One region of the Arthrobacter sp. Z5-13 genome, then DNA from elsewhere that is predicted to be linked to it. Evidence: riboswitches for the same ligand, from Rfam matches in the RefSeq annotation. Region 1 holds a riboswitch; the other holds the start of a gene.
The links. A riboswitch is a leader RNA that binds a small molecule or an ion and turns the genes downstream of it on or off. The one in region 1 is predicted to bind S-adenosylmethionine.
Positions count from the first base shown of each region.

Region 2: it holds a riboswitch for S-adenosylmethionine, as region 1 does, so the genes downstream of both, M1E02_RS07310 (aminotransferase class V-fold PLP-dependent enzyme) here and metX (homoserine O-acetyltransferase MetX) in region 1, are expected to answer to the same signal.

Region 1 covers NZ_CP096460.1:3,070,735-3,078,579, forward strand. The annotation lists gene M1E02_RS14480 (hypothetical protein) at 1-394, shown strand, start outside; gene M1E02_RS14485 (zinc-dependent alcohol dehydrogenase family protein) at 410-1,528, opposite strand; gene M1E02_RS14490 (MFS transporter) at 1,536-2,918, opposite strand; gene metX (homoserine O-acetyltransferase MetX) at 3,100-4,278, opposite strand; SAM riboswitch class IV at 4,291-4,406, opposite strand; gene M1E02_RS14500 (VOC family protein) at 4,557-5,195, shown strand; gene M1E02_RS14505 (CPBP family intramembrane glutamic endopeptidase) at 5,334-6,101, opposite strand; gene M1E02_RS14510 (histidine phosphatase family protein) at 6,206-6,862, shown strand; gene hutI (imidazolonepropionase) at 6,890-7,845, opposite strand, start outside.
Region 2 covers NZ_CP096460.1:1,548,945-1,556,789, forward strand. The annotation lists gene M1E02_RS07300 (metal-dependent transcriptional regulator) at 1-372, opposite strand, end outside; gene M1E02_RS07305 (class I SAM-dependent methyltransferase) at 404-1,162, opposite strand; gene M1E02_RS07310 (aminotransferase class V-fold PLP-dependent enzyme) at 1,221-2,642, opposite strand; SAM riboswitch class IV at 2,676-2,789, opposite strand; gene hisN (histidinol-phosphatase) at 2,952-3,764, opposite strand; gene rsgA (ribosome small subunit-dependent GTPase A) at 3,843-4,958, opposite strand; gene aroA (3-phosphoshikimate 1-carboxyvinyltransferase) at 4,942-6,360, opposite strand; partial or broken gene M1E02_RS07330 (DoxX family protein) at 6,367-6,914, opposite strand; gene M1E02_RS07335 (sigma-70 family RNA polymerase sigma factor) at 7,271-7,845, shown strand, end outside.

The sequences.
Region 1 (7,845 bases):
CGACCAACCAGGTAACCAGCCCGGCAACCAGGGTCAGTATGGACCTCCACAGGTCCCGCCGTTTCAAGGCCCTAACGGTTACCAGGATCCCAACGGCTACCAGGGTCCCGGCTACCCGCCGCAGGGTCAACCTGGTCCCGGCGGCCTCCAGGCGCCTGGTTATCAGGATCAGGGACAACCCGGCCAGATCCCTTTTGAGGACAGCCCGGAGTATCGGGAATGGCTGTCCCGCCAACAGCCGCAGCAGCCTTCCGCACCTGAAACCCCGCCACCGCCGTCGGCCCCGCAGGGATACCGCGCGCGAAAACTGGCTGAATTGGACCAGCAGTACAGCAACGGTGAGATCGCCATGGAGGAGTACATGGCACGCCGTGCCGAGATCATGAAGGGCTAGGCTACCCCGGCACGCCTAGGCCCGGAACAACCTCCGGATTACAGTGCCCGCAGCAAGGGCGTCCAGTCCCTCGTTGATTTCCTCGAGCGGTCTGGTATCGGTGTGGAGCAGCTCGATGGGGAGCTTCCCTTCCCGCCAGAAGCCGAGGTAGCGCGGGATGTCCCGTTCCGGGACGGAATCCCCCATATACGAACCGAGCAGCCGTTTCCCCGCCCCGGGGAACTGTAACGCCGGTACAGCCAGTTCAGCCGAGGGATGCGGCAATCCGACGGAGACGAGGGCGCCTCCCCTGGTCAGCAGGTCAAGGCATGCAGCCATCACTCCTGCCGAGCCCACAGCCTCAATGGCCACGTCCACGCCATCACCCGTCGCGTCCTCAACGAGCCGGACCGCATCCTCAGGAGTACCGGCGGCCGTTGCCCCGCAGTCCCTGGCAAGCTGATGCTTTCCCCGGTTCGGGTCTATGGCAATGATGTGGGAGGCTCCGGCCAGCCGGGCAGCCATAACAGCTGACAGGCCCACTGCCCCCAGTCCGACGACGGCGACTGACTGGCCGGAGGTCACTTCCGCTGTGTTGAATACCGCTCCCATTCCCGTGAGTACCGCGCACCCGAACATGGCAGCAACACTGTCCGGAACGTCGTCGGGGATGACCACCGCCGACTCCCGTGCCACCACCGCGTAGTCAGCGAAGGCGGAAACTCCGAGGTGGTGGTTGATCCGTTCTCCGGAGGCGGTCCGCAGCAAGGCGCAGCCGTGGAGAAGGTCCCCGGTGCCATTGACTTCCGCGGCACGGTGACACAGCGCCGGCCGGCCCGCCAGGCAGGCCCGGCAGTAACCGCAGCTGGGGACGAACACGAGTACCACGTGGTCCCCCACGTTGATGTCCCGGACGTCCGGTCCCAGGGAAACCACCCGTCCCACAGCTTCGTGGCCAAGGGCCATGGGCAGCGGCCTGACCCGGGACCCGTCCACCACTGAAAGGTCAGAGTGGCACAGACTCGAGCATGTGATCGCCACACCGATCTCACCGGAGCGGGGATCCGGTTGATCCAGCTCCTCGATGATCAGGGTGTTTGCCTGGGCATGGACGGTTCCGGGCGGAACCGTTGCGTGGAGGACAGCTGCGCGCATCAGAGTCCTACTTTCGGCCGGCCGCCAGAAGATCCGCTGTTCCCCTGGCATCGGCGGCGTCGACGTCGAGAAGGGAGATTCCCCGGGTTTCTTTCAGGAGGAGTACGGCGACCGCCGTGACCATGCAGGCACCCATGAGGTACAGGGCTACCGGCGTGGAGGAGCCGAAGGCGTTGAGCAGTGACGTCGCGATAATCGGGGCCAGCGAGCCCGCGACGATGGAGGTTACCTGGTAGCCAAGGGACACTCCGGAGTAGCGCATCCGGGTGGGGAACATCTCCGCCATGATGGCCGGTTGTCCGGCATACATCAGCGCGTGGAAAAGCAGGCCGATGGTGATGGCTGACAGGATGATGAGGTCATTGGCCGTGTCCATCATTGGGAAGGCAAAGAACCCCCAGGTGCCACCCAGGATCGCTCCGGCCAGGTAGACGGGCCGGCGGCCGAAGGCATCCGACAGCTTCCCAACGAGCGGCACCGCGCAGAAGTGTACAAAGTGGGCCACCAGGAGCAGGAGCAGGATCCTTGAGGTGTCTGTCTGGACAACAACCTTCAGGTACGTGATGGAGAAAGTCACCACGAGGTAATACAGGATGTTCTCGGCGAAGCGCAGGCCCATGGCCGTAAAGACTCCGCGAGGGTAGCGGCGGAATACTTCTGCCACGCCATAGCCCTTTTTCTCCACCGCCACTTCCTTACGTGCCTCGAGGAAGATGGGGGCGTCGCTGACTTTCGTGCGGATGTAGTAGCCGACGACGACGATCACCGCGGACAGCCAGAACGCTATGCGCCATCCCCAGCCCAGGAAGTCGGCGGACGACAGCACTGCCGAGAGGGTGAAAAGCACACCGGTGGCGAGCAGGTTGCCGACCGGCACTGCTGCCTGGGGCCAGCTGGACCAGAATCCACGGGAAGCGCTGGGGCTGTGCTCTGCAACGAGAAGCACGGCGCCTCCCCATTCCCCTCCCACAGCGAAGCCCTGGACGAAACGAAGGAAGACGAGCAGCGCCGGCGCCCAGTAGCCGATTTCGCCGAAGGTGGGAAGGCAGCCCATCAGGAAGGTGGATACGCCCACCAGGATGATGCTCAGCTGCAGGAGCTGCTTCCGGCCGAACTTGTCGCCGAAGTGGCCAAAGACAATTCCGCCGATGGGACGTGCCACGAAGCCGACAGCGTAGGTGACGAAGGCTGCGATGATGCCGTCCAGCTCCGTCCCCGAGTTCGGAAAAAACATCTTGCCGAAGACGAGGGTTGCGGCCGAAGCGTAGAGGAAGAACTCGTACCACTCCACCACGGTCCCGGCCATGGAGGCGGTGACAACTTTCCTGAGCCCTGAAGCTTTGATATCAGTTTCTTCTGCGCGCCTTGCGGCGGAGTTTTCCGTACTCATGATGCGAACTCCTTCAGCGTCTACGTCGACGCCACGTGGAACCATTCGAAGACGGACGCTGGTGACCTGCACCACGAACCGCCGGATTCATCGAGTATGGCCTCACATCCGTGCAGGCTCAACGGCGAAAAGTGCAGACAGGCTCTGCAAAAATGCAGAAGACTCTACGATCTGCAAACCCTTACGGGAAGAAGCTCCTACGCAACTCTTCGCTGAGCTGCCCGATCTCCGTCAGGAAACCGTCATGGCCAATGGGTGCCTCGATGACGTGGACTGGGACGTCACCCGGCAGCGCCTGGGCAAGTTCGTGGGACTGTGCAGGAAAGTACAGCCGGTCCGTATCCACTGCGGCCACAAAGAACTCGGCGGTTGCCCCGGCAAGGGCATTGCGCAGCGAACCGCGCCCCCGGCTGACGTCGTGACTCATGAGAGCTTCCGTGATGGCGATGTAGCTGTTCGCATCAAAACGCTTCACCAGCTTGCTGCCTTGGTGGTCCAGGTAGCTCTCCACCTGGTACCGGCCACGCTCCCCCAGCGACACGGCCTTCAGCGGGCTTTCGCCATGCTGGGCGTCCCGGCTGAATCTGGTGTCCAGTTCAGCAGCTGAACGGTAGGTGATGTGGGCGATGCGGCGGGCCAACGCGAGCCCGGCTTCAGGCTCCGGGCCCCCATAGTAGTCGCCGCCGTTGAAGTTGATGTCCTGCCGGATGGCAAGAGTCTGCGCCTGCGCGAAAGCGATCTGCTCTGCAGTGCTGCGCGCGCCGATGGAGATCACTGCGCAGCGCTGCACCCGTGTCGGATGGCTCACGGCCCACTCAAGGGCCCGGGCACCGCCCAGGGAGCCGCCCAGCACTGCATACCAACTGCCTATGCCAAGGGCGTCAGCAAGGCGCGCTTCCGCTGCTGTGGTGTCCCGCAATGTCACCAACGGGAACCGTGAGCCCCAGGGACGGCCATCCGGTGCCGGACTGGAGGGTCCCGTGGACCCGTAACAGCCACCGAGGATGTTGATGGAGACCACGAAGAACTTATCTGTGTCAACGGGGGCTCCCGGACCCACGAGTTGCTCCCACCAGCCCTCCTCCTCGCTCTCACCGCGCGTAACGTGGGTGCTTCCGGTCAGGGCATGCTGGATGAGGACGGCATTGGAGCCATCAGTGTTGAGGGTTCCCCAGGTTTCGTAGGCCAGCGTGGCGTCGGGAAGGTGGCCCCCGGCTTCGAGTTCGAGGCCGCCGATGGTGAGGTTCCGGACGGTTCCGTCCGGAACGCTCTCCGGAGGTGCAACGGGTTGCGTTGCGGGCAGAGATGCTCCCGGCAGTTGGATTCCGGGTATGCCGGTGCGGTTGACGGCAATCGTCATAAGAGGACCTTTTCTACGCGCTTGCCTGCCGTCAGCTGACCGACAGGCCAGGTCTTCACCCGGGGCACCCCACCGCGGAAGGAGGGTTGCCGGCCAGCAAGCCGGGGCTGTTGCTGGCACTCATGACCTTTTCAAAGTCTACGAAGAACCGAGCCGTAATAGCGAAGATTGTGACACCAATATGACTCATGAGGACAAAGGGCGACGGCGGGGCGGATCATAGCGCAGTTAGGTTACCCTAAGCTGAGAGGCTCATCACAAAGTGCCAAGATGAAGCTATGCGCATGGATCACGTCTCTTACGCCTGTGAAAACGATGGCCTCGCGGCCACCACCGAACGAATTTCGTCCGCTTTGGGCGTCGAAGCTGTGAAGGGCGGGGTACATCCCCGCTTTGGAACCCGAAACATGATCATCCCGCTGGCCGGGCACAAATACCTTGAAGTTGTGGAGGTCCTTGACCACCCGGCATCAGATAAAGCTCCCTTCGGGCAGGCCGTCCGGGCCCGCTCGGCGGCTGGCGGCGGCTGGATGGGCTGGTGCGTCGAAGTAGACGACCTTGGACCGTTCGAGGAGCGGCTTGGCCGCGCTGCCGTGAACGGCAACCGTAAATTCCCGGACGGACGCGAACTCGTATGGAAGCAAATCGGCATCCTGGGACTCATCGCGGATCCCCAGGTTCCGTACATGCTCAAGTGGGAAGGTGACGCGTCACTTCACCCGTCCAACGCGTACCCAAGCAACGTCAAGATGTCCAGCCTCACCATTGCCGGATCAGCCGAGCGGGTCACTGAATGGCTGGGCGAGCCCGTGGAAAGGCCGCTTGAAGACGTTGCCGTGAACTGGCTGGCTCCGCACGGAACGCCGGGGATTCTGTCCGTCACGTTCGAAACCCCCACCGGAGCAGTCACCATCTGATCCCGCCACTGCGGGGAGGATCTCTTTCTTTGGAGAGCTCCCCTTTACCCTTGGGCAAAGTTCGCCCACAACGCTTCGGCCGCCAACAGCGGGTGCCAATGACGTCACCTGCTGATGGCGGCCGAATTCCTTTAAGCCTTATCCCAGCCCGATTGCCTTGCCGAAGAGGCTGAAGCCAACGAAGGCAACGATATCCAGCAGGGCGTGGGCAATCACCAGCGGCATTACCCTGCGCGTCCGGGTGTAAAGCCACGCAAACACCGCGCCCATCACAGCGTTGCCGATGAAGGGGCCAAAGCCCTGGTACAGGTGGTAGCTTCCCCGGAGCACGGCGCTGGTGAAGATGGCCAGCGGCACACTCCAGCCGAATTTGCCGAGGCGGTTGAGGAGATAGCCCACCACGATGACTTCCTCGACGATTCCGTGCCGGACGGCGGAGAGGATCAGCACGGGAATAGTCCACCAGTAGTCGTCAAGGGCGCTGGGGATGATGGCCGTAGTGATGCCGAGTTGCCTGCCGACAGCGTAAAGCGCCAGCGAGGGGATGCCGATCAGGGCGGCGAGTCCCACTCCCTGCAGCAGGTCTTTCCCCGGCCGGGTCAGGTCGAAGCCGAGCCTGCCGAAGGCGGACTGCCCCCGATGGCCTTCCGGGCGTTGTTCGGTGAGGAAATAGAAGACCAGGAGTACCGGCACCAGAGCAAACGCGATATCCAGCAACTGGTAGGTCAGGTCAAAGTATTCGCGCGTACTTTGGGAGCGGTTGAGGGTGGACGTGCCCTGGGCCAGGGGTGCCTGGCTCATCTTGTCCAGCAGCTGCACTACGGAGTAGACGGCGGACTGGCCCAGGGAGAGGCCCAGGACAATCAATACTTCGATCCGCAGACGACGGCGGGATGGCACCAGCATGTTCCTATCTTGCATGCATTTGCTGGTTCTTTCCTGTACCCGCCCGGTACAAGACGCACCTGCCCCTATGCTTGAGGCTTATGAGCGCGCCCGGGAAAATTATCATGATCCGGCATGGCCAGTCGGCCGCCAACGCCGATACCTCGATTTACAACCGCGTACCCGATTACCGCATCCCCCTCACGCTTGCGGGACTGGAGCAGGCCAAGAGGGCCGGGGACGAGGTTCGCCGTCAGCTGGACGGTCAGCAGGTGTGCGTCTATGTTTCCCCTTACCTGCGGGCGTATCAGACCCTCGAGGCGCTCAATCTGGGGAACCTCGTTGAACGCGTCATCGAGGAACCCCGGCTAAGGGAACAGGACTGGGCCAACTTCCAGATTTCCGGGGAGATCGAGGACCAGAAGGAGCTCCGCAATGCGTACGGGCACTTTTTCTACAGGTTCCGGGAGGGCGAGTCAGGCTCCGACGTCTACGACCGCATCTCCTCCTTCATGGAAACCCTGTACCGGCACTGGTCCAAGCCCTCCTACGCCCCGAACGCCCTGCTGGTAACCCATGGGCTGACCATGCGGCTGTTCTGCATGCGCTGGTTCCACTGGTCTGTGGAGTACTTTGAGTCCCTCAACAACCCCGAGAACGCCGAAGTCCGAACACTGATCCGGACCGAGCTGGGCAAATACGAGTTGGACAAGCCCTTCAGCCAGTGGGTGGAGCGCCGGGTCGACGAGACGGTACTCGACGCTCCCCCGATGCTCTTCTAGCCCAGTCCCACAAGCCTCGGCCTGGCTCTACTTGACTCTGGCGCCGGCACGCCAGACAGCGTGGGTCAGCGGGATTCCCGGCCGGTAGGCAAGGTGAGTCGCGGAGGGCGCATTGAGCATGTGAAGGTCCGCCCGGTGGCCGACGGCGATGGAGCCCACCGCCCGTTCGCCGTCGACGTCGTTCCCTGACTCCCGCCCCAGCGCCAAGGCGCCCCCATAGCTCGCTGCCCGGACAGCTTCGTGAACGCTGAGCCGCATCTGCAAGACTGCAGTGGTGACGCAGTAAGCCATGGAACTGGTGTAGGACGTCCCGGGGTTGCAGTTGGAGGCCAGGGCGATCGGGACTCCGGCGTCCAGGAGCTCACGGCCAGGGGCCAGAGGCTGCCTCGTGGACAGGTCGCAGGCGGGAAGGCAAGTGGCCACCGTTCCCCGTTGTCCGTTCCCAATGCCTGACCAGCTGCCGGCGAGCGCATCTACGTCTGCGCCTGAGAGGTAGTTGACGTGGTCCACACTCGCGGCGCCGAACTCCACGGCCAGCTGGACCCCGGGCCCCTCGCCAAGCTGGTTGCCGTGGACGCGCAGGCCCAGGCCGGCGTCTTGGCAGGCCTTCAGCACCCGCCGTGACTGCTCTTCGGTGAACGCCCCGCGCTCACAGAAAACGTCAGCCCAGCGGACGTAGGGCCGGACCGCCGTCAGCATGGGCCCGCAAACAAGATCCGTGTACTCCTCGGCGTCCATTCCGTCCGGCACCAGGTGCGCTCCCAGGTACGTCACTTCATCGACGGCGGTGGCGGCGATGCGGGCACTGCGGGCCTCATTCACCACATCCAGCCCGTAGCCCGTTTTGGTTTCCAGGTAGGTGGTCCCTTGGGAGACTGCTTCCGCCACCCGGCCAAGGGCCAGCCTGGTCAGGTCAAAGTCGCTGGTGTTCCGCGTGGCGCCAGTGGTCACCGCTATGCCCCCCGCGCTGTAGCTTTCTCCTG
Region 2 (7,845 bases), 1.5 Mb from region 1:
CCCCAGCTTCTCGGCCATTCGCTCGATAAAGGTGTCCGAAACCGCGTGTTCCAGGTGCTCCGCTTCATCATGGACTTCATCCCAGCTGTAGCCCAGCTCCTGCACGAGGTAGGTTTCGATCAGCCTGTGCCGCCGGACCATGGAAAGGGCCAGCCGGACCCCGTTGTCCGTCAAGGTAATGGCGCTGTAGGGCTTATGGTCAACCAGCCCTTGTTCCTTGAGCTTCCGGACCATTTCTGAAACTGAGGAGTTTGCAACGCCCAGGCGCTGGGCCAGTTGCGAGGAAGTGATGGGCTTGTCCTGCCACTCCGTGAAGGAGTAGATGACCTTGACGTAGTCCTCGATGGAGGAGGATGGCGCGCTGGTCTTCACGGAACCAAGCCTACCGCTATGTCCTGCAGCCTCATGCTTTAAAGGCCTTCCAGGACTGGGTCAGATAGGGGAGCCCGAGGGCCACGCCAGGGGAGTGGCCCAGGTGCTCAAGGAGGTACCACTCGAGATTTGCTGTCACTTTCGCGCGGGCCGCATCCGTGGCGCCAAGGTAATAGCTGCGGGATTTGGTGAGTTCGAGGATGTCTTCGGGCGTCAGCAGGTCTTCCCACCGCGTCAGGTGGCTTTCCGGCAAGGTAAATTCCGGCCCTATCGTGGGCCTGAAATGCGCTTTGAGGACGTCGCCGGCATGCATGATGCGTGAAAGCCTGTGTACCCAGGGCACGGAAGTGTCCAGCTGGTTCCAGATGAGTCCCAGCACTCCCTCCGGGCGGAGGATCCGGGCAGCCTCTGTGCTGGCGCGCAGGGGATCGCACCAGTGCCAGGCCTGGGCGACAGTTACGACGTCGAACGAAGCGTCCCCGAGGCCCGTGGACTCCGCAGTGCCCTCAACCGCCGTCACGGCGGGCATCGCCCTCTGTAGCTGTTCAAGCATGTCCTGGGAAGGATCGACGGCGGTCACCTGCAGCCCGCGTTGGACCAGCAGCGCGGTGTACTTTCCGGTTCCGGCTCCGACGTCGGCAACATCATGAGCAGTGGAGGGCAGAAGCCAATCCACTGAGTCCAGAGGGTAACCCGGGCGGACGCGGTCATAGTGCTCGCCGCCGTCCTGGAAAGCCATTCCCAGTTCGCGGCGGCGTTGCTGATGAAGTTTGGGGCCTCCCCGCGCCACGCGTACTCTCCTCTGGCCGGCTGTTGGTTACCCCTAGAATTTACCCCTTTAGCGCTGGTCAGTCTTCAGTGCAGGGCGCGGCTCCGGCAGTCCCCGGAGTGTTTGGTGCCCATTCCGGGTACGTGCGGCTGTCATTTGCCGGCACCCAGCGTCCGGCGTCCACCACATAATCCCAGCCGAGACCCGTACGGCGCAGCTCCTCGATGCCCGCCAGCAGCCGCTGGGCATCCTCGAGACGGGAGCCCAGGCCGAAGCTCGCCCGCAACGATCCTGAGGGCAGTCCCAGGCGCTTCAGGAGCGGATGGGCGCAGAAACGGCCGTCGCGGAGACCCACGCCGTGCTCCGCGGACAAGTATGCGGCTACAAGGCCTGCGTCGTAGCCCTCAACTGAGAAGTTGACCACCCCGATGGTGTCCGTGTCGGATTCGGTGTCACTGAAGATCTGGTGAACGGTGACGCCTTCAATTTTCTGCAGTCCTTCGACCAGGAAGGAGCGGATGGCCGACTCGTGGGCGTGCCACAGGTCCTGGTCCAGAGCAGCAATGACCTGGGTGGCCCGGGCAAGCGTCGCTGCGCCAAGCACGTTCGGGGAGCCGCCCTCATGGCGTGCAGGGCCGGTTGTCCAGCTGACACTGTCCAGTCTGGCTTCGCGGACCGCGCCGCCGCCTGCAAGGTGCGGTGTACCGGCGTCGAGCCAGTCCGGCCTGCCCACCAGGACGCCGGAACCAAACGGCGCGTAGAGCTTGTGACCCGAAAAGGCGAGGTAATCGACGTCGTCCGTTGCGATGTTGATGCGGCGGTGCGGAGCAAGCTGGGCTGCGTCAACGACGATCCTGGCACCGAATTCGTGTGCCAGCGCTGCCAGTTCACGAATGGGCAGGATTTCACCGGTGACGTTTGAGGCTCCAGTGATGGCAAGCAGGCTGATGTCACCTTGTTCCAGCTCCGCGCGGAGGTTGGCGATGGTACCGGCGAGGGTGTTTTCTGCCACGACGCTGCGGTGGGGGACCCCCTGCCACGGCAGAAGGTTGGCGTGGTGTTCGATGTCGAGATACAGCACTTCACCGAGGTGCTGTCCAGCAGTTACGGGAAGGCAACCGGCCAGGAGATTCAGCGAATCGGTGGTGTTGCGCGTAAAAATCACGGAATCGTCGGAGCGTCCGCCAACGAACTCGCGGACGATGCTGCGTGAATTCTCGTACACGGAGGTGCTGATCTGTGAGGCGTAGCCGGCACCGCGGTGAACACTCGCGTAATACGGCAGGATCTCATTCAGGTAGGCGGAGACAACCGAGAGTGCCGGAGCCGACGCGCCATAGTCGAGGTTGGCGTAGCGGATGTTTCCGCCTTGGATGAGCGGCGCCTGGATTTCCGCACCGCTAACGGCTGCCAGCGGTCGTCGGGAAACGGAGAGGCCGGCGTGCGGTTCGTTAAAAGAGGCATCAGCGGCGGCGTTGGGGGAGTAAATGGCAGTAGTCAAGAGGACCTCACTGGGACAGGACCCCTTAGCAGGGATCCGCGCTTGCCGGGTCCGTTCCGGACCGGCCTGGTCGTCACCCGGGGCACCCCACCGCGAATGGAGGGTTGCCGGCCAGCAAACCGGGGTTTAGCGCTGGCACTCGTGACCTGCTATCGAGCTTAAGACATTCGGGGAGTCATGAAAAAGTTGATCCCAATGTTAAGTCGATTGTTACGGCGGGTAGACAAAAGGCCGTTTGGCCGAACAAAGCGACGGCGGAACACCCGTAGCTGGATGTTCCGCCGTCAATAATTCGTCAGATGGCTCAACCTACAAGAGGTCGTCCAGATCGGGATTGAGCCGCTTGAGCACCTCGGAGTGGAGGATCGAGTTGGTGGCCAGGGCATTGCCGCCGAAAGGACCGTCGGCGCCCTCCAGTGAGGTGAACCGCCCGCCGGCTTCGGTCACGATGGGAACAAGGGCCGCCATGTCGTACAGATTCAGTTCGGGTTCGCAGGCTATGTCCACAGCACCCTCTGCAACCAGGCAATAGGACCAGAAATCCCCGTAAGCCCGTGTCCTCCAGACCTCCTCGGTCAATCCCAGGAACTCATCGAGGTTCCCACGCTCTTTCCAGCCACCAAGGCTGGAGTAGGACAACGAAGCGTCCGACAGTTCGGAAACGTTCGAGACCCGCAGTCTGGTGGCCGCAGCGAGGGATCGGCCCATGTATGCCCCCGCGCCTTTGGCCGCCCACCAGCGTTTGCCCAGAGCCGGTGCACTGACCAGTCCAACCACGGGTTCGCCTTCATCCACGAGGGCGATGAGGGTGGCCCAGACAGGCACGCCTCGAACGAAGTTTTTGGTTCCGTCAATGGGATCGATGATCCAGCGGCGGGAACCGTGCCCTGAGCTTCCGAACTCCTCACCCAGGACGGCGTCACGGGGGCGGGAGCGCGACAGCTGCCCGCGGATGGACTCCTCGGCCGCCTTGTCAGCGTCTGTAACCGGTGTCAGATCAGGCTTCGTTTCGATCTGTAGGTCAAGCGCCTTAAAGCGGCTCATGGTCTGGTCGTCCACTGAGTCGGCCAGGACATGGGCTAGGCGCAGGTCATCGTTGTAGCTCGAAGCGGGTTGGGTCATGGTTCCAAACTACCGTCTCGGCGGCCTTCAGGCCGGGAGGCCGTGTGGGAACGCTGCCAATATGACCGCAGCGGGTCCCTAGGAGACGCTCCCGAGTTCCTTTGTTTCCTGGGCTTCCATGCGCGGATCTGTGCCGAGGAGGCGGCGCAGCGAAGCGAGCCGCGCGGCGCCGGAAGCGCCGGCATGCCCTGCGGCAACCCAGGCATCCACTCCGCAGTTAACGGCCGTGGCGTCGTGCTTGCAGCCGCGTTCACAAGCCTCAGTCCCGGGCTCAAGGTCCGGGAAGGAGTGCAGGATCCTGTCCGGATCCACGTGCGCCAAGCCGAATGAGCGGATTCCGGGAGTGTCGATGATCCAGCTTCCCGTCGGAGCGCCGGTGACTTTCAAGGCAAGGGCCGACGACGACGTGTGGCGGCCGCGGCCCGTCACGGCATTGACGCCTCCGGTGGCCCGCTCGGCACCGGTGAGGGCATTCACCATGGTGGACTTGCCAACCCCCGAGTGGCCAAGCATGACGGTGACCTTGCCGTCAAGGTGATGGCGCAGCTGAGCGACTGCTTCGCGGTCCAGGCGGGCGGACAGCCCATCATCCGAGCGGGCATCGATACCTGAAGCCGCTGAGTCAGCCGTCCGACTGATAATGACGGGGAAATCCAGGTGACGGTAGTTGGCCAACAGCTCTGCAGGATCCTTGACGTCCGCCTTGGTGACGAGCAGCAGGGGGTCGATGCCGGCGTCGTACGCTGCAACGAGTGCGCGATCGATGAAACCCGTACGGGGTTCCGGGTTGGCGGCTGCAACCACGATGACGAGCTGATCCGCATTGGCAACTACAGCGCGCTCAATAGGATCGGTGTCGTCCGCGCTTCGGCGCAGCAGTGTTTTGCGGTCTTGAATCCTGACGAGTCGCGCAAGCGTGTCAGGCTCTCCTGAAACGTCTCCCACCAGCGACACGAAGTCGCCAGCCACCACTGGGGAGCGGCGAAGCTCCCGTGCACGGGCGGCTACCACTATCCGTTCGTTTCCGGAGTCTTCGCCCACGACGGCGGTGTACCTGCCACGGTCTACCGTGATGATCCTGCCGGTAACGGCGTCATCGTGGCTGGGACGGTCCTTGGTGCGTGGGCGGGAGCCCTTCTTGCTCGGACGGATCCGGACATCGGACTCATCCCAGGAATCAGTGCTGCGTGCCACCGGTGGAAGCCTCTTCCCGGGCGTGCCGTGGCCCACGACGGGTACCGGAGTCGGGTCCCTGTGCCAGCATGTCGGTCCACATCTGTGGAAATTCAGGCATGGTCTTTGCCGTGGTGGCGATATCTTCGACTTCCACACCATTGACAGCGAGGCCCAGAATGGCACCGGCTGTCGCCATGCGGTGATCGGCGTAGCTGTGGAAAACACCCGGACCGAGCGGGACGGGCCGGATCAGCAGACCGTCCGCCGTTTCCTCTACGTCTCCGCCAAGCCGGTTAATCTCGTTGACCAAGGCAGCAAGGCGATCCGTTTCATGCCCCCGCAGGTGGGCGATGCCGCTGAGCCTGGACGGGCCAGTTGCGAGTGCACACAGCGCGGCAATTGTAGGGGCAAGTTCGCTCGTGTCGCTGAATTCGACACCCTTGATCTCGGGTCCGCCGGTGACGGTCAAGGTTCCGTCTTCCAGGCTGACGGTCGCGCCGAATGCCGGGAGGATGCTGCGCCACATGTCGCCAACCTGGGTGGTGCCTTCAGGCCAGTTGGGGATCCGTACCGTTCCACCTGTGGCTACTGCAGCCGCGAGGAACGGCCCGGCGTTGGACAGGTCCTGTTCAATCCGCTGGTCGAAGGCACTGATCGGGCCGGGGGAGACCACCCAATGATTGGGCCGGGAATCGTCCACGGAGACGCCAACGCCGCGAAGTGCTGCCACCGTCATGTTGATGTGGTCAAGGCTTGGGACAGGGGCGCCGACGTGTTCAAGGTGCAGGCCTTCGACGAACCGCGCGCCTACCAGCAGCAGGGCAGATACAAACTGCGACGAGGCGCTGGCATCAATAATCAGGTGCCCGCCACGAACCTGACCGGTTCCATCGACCTTAAACGGAAGGGACGACGTCGGGCCGTCTGCTTCCCCACTGACTGTTACGCCGAGTGAGGTCAGAGCCGTGATGATGGTGCCCATGGGGCGCAAGCGTGCATGCGGGTCGCCGTCGAAGAGCGTGGCGCCGTTGCGCAGCGCTGCGAGTGGCGGAACGAAACGCATCACTGTGCCCGCCAGGCCGCAATCTATCGACGCTTCCACGGCAGCGTCAGATCCGCTGATGGGCGACACCTCAAGATCGGGTCCGAACACGCTGTCTCCGGGGACCTCAGTAACCGTTGCTCCCAGTTGGCGGAGCGCCTGAATCATCAAAGCGGAATCGCGTGAGTGGAGAGGGGCACGCAGACGTGAAGGACCGTCAGCCAGCGCGGCCAAGACAAGATACCTGTTGGTCAGGGATTTTGATCCCGGAACCGCCACTGTGGCGTTAACCGGTCGGGCTGCGTAGGGCGCCGGCCAGTGCTGGCCGGGATCAGCCGAAACGGGTGCGGCGTGCGTGGCTGAGGTGGTTCCAGTCATGCGGCTTTATGCCCCCACTGCATGGTCGAGGCCTTGCGGACCGTTTTGTCTGCACGCTTCAGCTGCTTGCCTGTTGTCTTTTTGACGTCTGCGGCCAGATGCCCGGCGCTTTTACGCGCATCTGCGGCCAGGTGTTCGGCACGCCATGCCAGGCTCGGCTTGCCTGCGGTGTCCACTGAAGCAAGGAGGACCCCTCCTGTGAGTGTCAGGTTCTTCAGCAGCTGATTACGACGGGACTGACGGCCTTCCTTGGAACTGATGTCGGCACTGCGCCATTCCACGAAGGCGTTGAGGGCAGAAATGGCAGCAAGGACTGCAGCCGCCATCCGTGCGGACTTTCCGAGGGCGAAGCAGAGCCCTGCTCCCACCTGGGTGCCGCCTATAAGCCGTGCCAGGAGTTTTTCATCCGTCGGGAAGGGGAGCGATTCAGAAGCACGCCGAAGCAGGGGGGACAACTGTGCGGCAGTATCATCCGCGTTCTTGAGCTTATCCACACCAGCAAAGACAAAACTGGATGCCAGCATGGGCCGGGCGAGAAAACGGACAAAGGACATGAATTTCCTCCTGGATGGACGAGCCGCGCAATCTCCGCGGGGGAACCGGTTCTAGTCTTGCACTTTTGTGGAATATTTGCCTGCCACCCATCGTTGTGAAATGCAGGCCAGGGGTTGCCCTGGTCAGGCACTCCGCAATGGCTACCGTAGTGAATAGTGAGTGAGCGCCTGCCGGTCTGACCGGAAGGATGGACGTCCCGCAGATTTATTGACGTCCGAACACAGAGTGGAGATCAAGTTTGAGTTTGGTAAAGGACGACGTCAACCTGCTGAGTCCTCCGCAGGGGTGGGAAGCACGCACTGGCACCTCTGCCGCATACCCGGCCAAGCGGAAGGTGACAGTAGACTTGACTGCAATGAGCACCCTTGATCCGGCCGTAACGGCCATGTATGAGGCAGCCGGAAACGATGCCACGCCCGCCACCCTGGCCGCAGCAGAAGCAGGGACTTCAATCACCCCTGCTGGAGACCCTGAAGCCGTCGCAGCTGACCAAGCCATCGTGGGTGACGCGGCCGGACAGCCGGGCCCGGAATCCGAAGTGGACGTCAAATCCGAATCGGCTGAGGAGCGGCGCCTGCGCTTTGAGCGTGACGCCATGCAGTATGTGGATCAGCTCTACTCCGCTGCCATGAGGATGGCCCGGAACCCGGCAGACGCCGAGGACCTGGTCCAAGAGGCCTACACTAAGGCTTTCTCTGCGTTCCATCAGTACAAGCCGGGAACCAACCTGAAAGCCTGGCTGTACCGGATTTTGACTAACACCTACATCAATCTTTACCGCAAGAGGCAGCGCGAACCTCTGCAGTCCAACACGGACACCATCGAAGACTGGCAGCTGGCCAGGGCTGAGTCCCACACCTCAACCGGCTTGCGATCAGCCGAGGTTGAAGCCCTTGACCACCTTCCGGATTCGGACGTCAAGAGGGCTCT